DNA from 2 places in the Klebsiella sp. genome. Region 2 is predicted to be linked to the other one. Evidence: predicted binding sites of a transcription regulator. Region 2 holds the regulator's gene; the other holds the start of a gene.
The links. Region 2 encodes LexA, which represses DNA repair genes until DNA is damaged. Its sites were predicted from a motif close to TNCTGTATGTACATACAGNA; they were not measured.
Positions count from the first base shown of each region.

Region 1: a site for LexA is predicted at 1,156-1,175, ahead of umuD (translesion error-prone DNA polymerase V autoproteolytic subunit). Genes of this name have one in related genera too.

Region 1 covers NZ_JAPUEW010000099.1:116,636-119,765, reverse strand. The annotation lists gene umuC (translesion error-prone DNA polymerase V subunit UmuC) at 1-715, opposite strand, end outside; gene umuD (translesion error-prone DNA polymerase V autoproteolytic subunit) at 715-1,137, opposite strand; gene QVF11_RS27865 (hypothetical protein) at 1,426-1,620, shown strand; gene QVF11_RS27860 (hypothetical protein) at 1,937-2,128, shown strand; gene QVF11_RS27855 (PTS sugar transporter subunit IIB) at 2,298-2,612, shown strand; gene QVF11_RS27850 (hypothetical protein) at 2,765-3,130, shown strand, end outside.
Region 2 covers NZ_JAPUEW010000072.1:14,394-17,523, forward strand. The annotation lists gene dinF (MATE family efflux transporter DinF) at 120-1,436, opposite strand; gene lexA (transcriptional repressor LexA) at 1,508-2,116, opposite strand; gene QVF11_RS21610 (diacylglycerol kinase) at 2,239-2,607, opposite strand; gene plsB (glycerol-3-phosphate 1-O-acyltransferase PlsB) at 2,737-3,130, shown strand, end outside.

The DNA.
Region 1 (3,130 bases), on a different contig from region 2:
ACTCTTCTGGTTCAAGACAAGGCTCGCCGCACAACTCTCGCACTGTGCGCTCCAGCACGACGCTGAAATGTTTTCTGATAAGCGACGCGGGCGTTTCAGCAAGCTGAAGCGCCGTTTTAATCCCCATATCATTGAGCTTTCTCGCTATTCGTCGACCAACGCCCCAGATCTCGCTGACCTCAACCTGAGCCAGCAGTTTTCGCTGCCTGACCAATAAAGAGAGATCAACCACGCCTCCGGTTTGCGGCCATCTTTTCGCTGCATAATTAGCCAGCTTAGCCAATGTTTTAGTCGGCCCAATTCCCACACCTACCGTCAAACCAGTGCACTGGAGTAATGTCGTTCGCACGTGGCGACCAAATGCCTCGAGTTCCCCAGGACGATTAAGCCCGGAGAGATTCACAAATGCTTCATCAATGGAATATTGGTGAACTGATGGGGCCAGCTCTTCAAGAAGGGTCATCACACGGTGCGACATATCGCCATACAGTGCGTAGTTACTGCTAAATACCGCGATCTGGTAACGCTCAAACTGAGATTTCACTTTGAAATACGGCGCGCCCATGGGGATCTCAAGCCGTTTAGCTTCGCTATTTCGGGCAATCACGCAGCCATCATTATTGCTTAATACCACCACCGGACGCCCGCGCAAATCGGGACGAAAGGCCATTTCACAGCTGGCATAAAATGAATTCACATCTACCAGGGCAAACATTAGCGAAACCGATTAATGCTGAACGTGACGACGCCAAAAATCTCCAGCTCTTCACCACCATCGTGTAGTTCAATCGGAGGAAAATCAGGGTTCATTGGCATCAATTGCATCACGGGATGCGTGCAGAGGCGTTTGACCGTGTATTCACCGGCTAACGAGGCAATGATGATATCGCCATGCGTTGCTTTCAGGCTGCGATCCACCACCAGCAGCGAACCCTCATAAATACCGGCATCAACCATCGACATGCCTGTTGCCATTACAAAATAGGTCGCAGCAGGATGACTGACACAAAGCTCGTTGAGATCAATCCCCTTCTCAATATAATCCTGCGCCGGGCTGGGAAACCCACACGGAACAAGATCGCTAAACAACGGAATCGATATGACCTGACGCAATTCAACCGGCTTGTAGAACATCATGATAAACTCACCTGCATATACTGTATTTATATACAGTATCAGCACTTCAATGACGTTAATCAAGCCACATGCAAGGCATTAACGTGAACACATTGAAGTTGTGGAGAATTTAGCATCCGTACGCTAATCATATCGTCGATATTGTGTAGGAGCCCCTATACGTATTCCCGATGGTTTTGTATTGCTCTCTGGAAATTTCGGTCAATTGGGAGGAGGATAGAATCCGCCAATCGGCTCTTTGCTCACAAATTGTGGCGATCCATCCGACATACTGAACGGGAGATTCTTATGTATTACACGTTAGGAGACACCACTCTCCACTTTTATCGCTATCAGTGCCGCTTCTACGTCGCTCATTGGGACGGTGGCCATGTGATAACAGAGAAGTTCAAGCCGTTCATTGCCTCGATCACGGAGAAGACGGGCATTGATGCAAAGAACGTTGAGGCAGTCGCACGAGACTACTTCACTAACGTTGATTAAGAGCCTATCCCATTAGGGCTATTTTACTTGCCATTTTGAACCTGGGCAGTGCTCGAAATCCTCACGTACTCCGTGTACGCTCCGGTTTCTGTGCGCTGTCCGTGTTCAAACTGCCTGCGCCAATAACGCCTACTGGGATAGGCCCTAAGATTGCACTGGTTACCATCGCTATCGGGTCTCCTGAAGCGATGGTGATCGTGTTACGTAAGGCCGAAAAACTTATCTCGCAGAAATAAAACGCCAGTGTCGCATGATTGTAAAACTTAGGCCGTAAGATGAAGCCCGGACGCCACCAGCGCTAAAACGAGGTGAAGAGATGGGAATAGTTAAGGCCAGTGATTTGGAACAGGCAAAGCAGCTTCTGCAATCCAGTGAAACCATTAAAATCGAACTGGATTTTGAACTCGACTCTGATGAGTTTTTTAATTTCGCCATTGAGCACTGCACCAATGGAGCAAAGCTCACGCGCGTTGACGATCGCTTCGTGATTTCACGCAAAAAAAAGTAACCCAATAGCCATATCCGATCATTCACAACATCACAGAAGCTTTTGTTTCTGGCTTCTGTGATAGTGAAGATGCCGTCTAATAAATTAGTATTAGAATATTGACGTATCGCGCATTTTCATCAGCCATGGAGGAATAATGTAGCTTAGGTATCTCACCGAGGATTAAATTGTGAAAAAGTTATTAATATGTTGCCTGTTCGGCGAAACGGCAGGAATTATTGCCAGAAAAATGCAAAAAACAGCCGATACTCAGGGTTTAGATCTTTTAATCAGTGCCGTTGGTGTTGAGAATTTCTTTAGCGTAGCACCTGCCTATGACGGCGTTTTGATCGCTCCGCATATTCAATATAAGATCCCAGAATTCATGAACTCATTGAATTCAGAACAAGAAATTGCAGTGATCGAAAGTTTGCCTTACGCATCATTTGATGGTGAGAAAATCCTCACATTTGCAATGAGTACGATTCCTCAATCAATAACATAATGTGGTTTAGTATGCGCCATGCAGAACCCGTGAAATCACGGGTTCCTTCCACAACACGCACGCTCATAATTTTAAATTAAACAAATAAATTCTCGCAGAGTTCCAGGTAAAAAAGATAATAAGCACGACCATTATTTATACCAGGAAATACCATGCGTAAACTTTCCCTTGTTATGCTGGCTACAATGCTAACGGCCTGTAGTTCACAGTCTCCCAAAACCTTAACTAAAATAGATGCGTTACATATCCCCGTCGTGCAAAACAATCCAATAGCCAGCGACCCGGTTGCCACAACGATGCTGCATCAGAAAAATAAGCAAATCATTGATAATGTATCATTCAGTTTAAAAACAGATTATCTGTTAGATGTGAAAACTAACGATATTTTTGATGTCCATAGCCAGACGTATCGGGTTTATGCTTCACTGACAAAATTGGATCAAATGCGCTTAATGAATAACTACTATCTGAAAGAGCAGAATATCACCGGGTTACAGAAGATGAACGACTCTCTGCAA
Region 2 (3,130 bases):
TCGGTGATCGTTCGGTGAATGAACAGCCCGCAGTGTGCCGGACATGACTTAACTATAGATGAGTATTCTGAGTAAGATTTATTATTCGGAATCTTTAACCATCATATTAACAATATACGCTATGAAAACCAGGTGTCGCGCTGCCAGTGACGCCGCCAGACGATTGCCAGTGAAGCCCCGCGCAGGGCAAGAAACACCGCCAGCGCCAACCATAGACCATGATTACCAAGAACCGGTACCGTCAGCAGCGTCAGGGCGAATCCCGCCGCCGCTACCGCCATGCTGTTACGCATCTCTGCCCCGCGCGTTGCGCCGATAAACATGCCATCCAACAGGTAGCACCAGACGCCAATGACCGGCAGTATTGTCTGCCAGATGAGATAGCGGTCGGCGAGTTGCTGCAGAGAAGGGAGCGACGTTAGCAAGGCGATAATCTGCTCGCCAGCAAGGCTGTAAATCAGCGCAAACGCCAGCGCTACCATGCCTGACTGACGGCAGGCCGCACGCCATACCTCAAGCAGTTGGCTGCCGTCGCGGGCACCGTAAGCCTGCCCGGAGTGCGCCTCCACGGCGTAGGCAAAACCATCCAGCGCGTAGGCGGTAAAGGTGAGCATGGTCATCAGCACCGCATTGACCGCTACAACGTCAGCGCCAAGGCGGGCGCCATATACCGTCATCGCCCCAAAACACAGTTGTAGCAGCAGCGAGCGCAGCATAATGTCGCGGTTCAGCGCCAGAAGACGGCGCACATCGCCGCGCCACGCGGTTTTCAGCATCGATAGCGAAACGCCCCGCAGTACCAGCACGCGTTTCGCCATAACGAGTCCAATGAAAAAGGTGGCGTATTCTGCTGTTACGGTCGCCAGGGCCGCGCCCTGCACGTTCATATGCAGGCCCATTACCAGCCATAAATCGAGCACGATGTTGAGTACATTACCGACGACCAGCAGGATCACTGGTGCACGGGCATACTGCACGCCCAACAGCCAGCCCAGCAGCACCAGATTCGCCAGGGATGCCGGAGCGCTCAGCCAACGAATCTCGAGGAAACGGCGGGCCTGTTCAAGCACCGCATCACTGCCGCCGACGATGTGCAGCGCCAGATTAATTAACGGCATTCTGAATAGGACGATGGCTATCCCGGCAGCCAGTGCCAGCCCCAGCGGCTGCACCAGCGCACGCGCCAGCCGTTGGGGATCTTTCGCGCCGAATGCCTGGGCCGTCAGACCAGTAGTACTCATGCGCAAAAACAGGAGCAGCATGAAGAGAAAGCTGGTCGCCATTGCGCCAACCGCAACGCCGCCCAGATAAACCGGGCTATCAAGATGACCGATAACAGCGGTATCCACCAGCCCCAGCAAAGGAACGGTGATATTAGAGAAAATCATGGGCAGCGCTAAGCGCCACAGGGCTTTATCGGCGGCGTTAAAAAGCATGGGGAAGAGCCCAAATGAAGAAGTAAGACAGCGCAGCATCATGTATCAGATGATGCTGCGAGATGAAGAGGTTACTGCCAGTTGCCGTTGCGGATAACGCCGACAGCCAGGCCTTCAATAGTGAAACTTTGCTGGCGTAAATCCACCACGATTGGGGTAAATTCGCTGTTTTCAGGCAGCAGTTCGACGACGTTACCCTGTTTTTTCAGACGCTTCACGGTAACTTCATCGTCAATGCGGGCCACAACAACCTGGCCATTGCGCACATCCTGAGTTTTATGTACCGCAAGCAGGTCGCCATCCAGTATACCGATGTCTTTCATGGACATTCCGCTTACGCGCAGCAGAAAATCGGCATTCGGCTTAAACATTGCCGGATCGACCTGGTAGTGGCCTTCGATGTGCTGCTGTGCGAGCAGTGGTTCACCTGCTGCGACGCGGCCGACAAGCGGCAGGCCGCTTTCTTCTTCCGTCAGCAGACGAATACCGCGGGAGGCACCGGAAACGATCTCGATTGCGCCTTTACGCGCCAGCGCTTTCAGGTGTTCTTCCGCCGCGTTTGGGGAACGAAACCCCAAGCGCTGAGCAATCTCCGCACGCGTCGGCGGCATGCCCGTCTGGCTGATATGATCCCGAATGAGATCAAACACCTCTCGCTGCCTGGTCGTTAACGCTTTCATTCCGCCCCCTGGGTGTATATACAGTTATGCTGTGAGTATATACAGCTAACGGTGATTTTGGAACCACATTTCACACAAAAATCAGGAGTTTCTTTCTGTTTTGCGAGCCGCTATGGCATGGCTTAGCGGTAGTTTGACCACAACAGCGTTCCCCATGTGATCAACGCGATAATAATTGCCAACAGGACCGCCGCAGAGCCCATATCTTTCGCGCGGCCAGACAACTCATGATGTTCAGGGCCAATACGGTCAACGACCGCTTCAATCGCGCTGTTGATAATTTCAACTATCATCACTATCAGGACCGAGCCAATCAGCAAAACGCGCGTGATGGCATCGACATCCAGCCAGCAGGCTATCACCACGGCAATAATGGCAGCTATGCCTTCCTGACGAAATGCGGCCTCATTGATCCACGCCGCACGGAATCCTTTCCAGGAATACCCCGCGGCTTTAACGATTCGGGTTAACCCAGTGGTATTATTGGCCATCAAACAAACCTTTTTATGTAAATGACGTCAATGAGTGTACGCGTTTGCCGCGTTACAACGGAAATTTTGCGCACTTTCTGTTATTCTTGCGGCGCATTTGCATGATTAACCAGAGGCTTCACATCGTCTATGTCTGGCTGGCAACGAATTTACTATAAATTACTGAATTTACCATTAAGGGCACTGGTAAAAAGCAAGTCAATTCCGGCACAACCTGCTCAGGAATTGGGCCTGGATACCTCACGTCCCATCATGTACGTCCTGCCCTACAATTCGAAGGCGGACCTGCTGACGCTTCGCGCTCAATGTCTGGAACATGAATTACCGGACCCGCTTGAGCCGCTGGAGATCGATGGTACCCTGCTTCCACGCTACGTGTTTATTCATGGCGGCCCGCGTGTTTTCACCTACTACACGCCGAAAGAAGAATCCATCAAGCTGTTCCATGATTATCTGGATCTGCACCGCAATCATCCCGACCTTGACGTGCAGATGGTGCCGGTTTCGGTGATGTTTGGTCGTG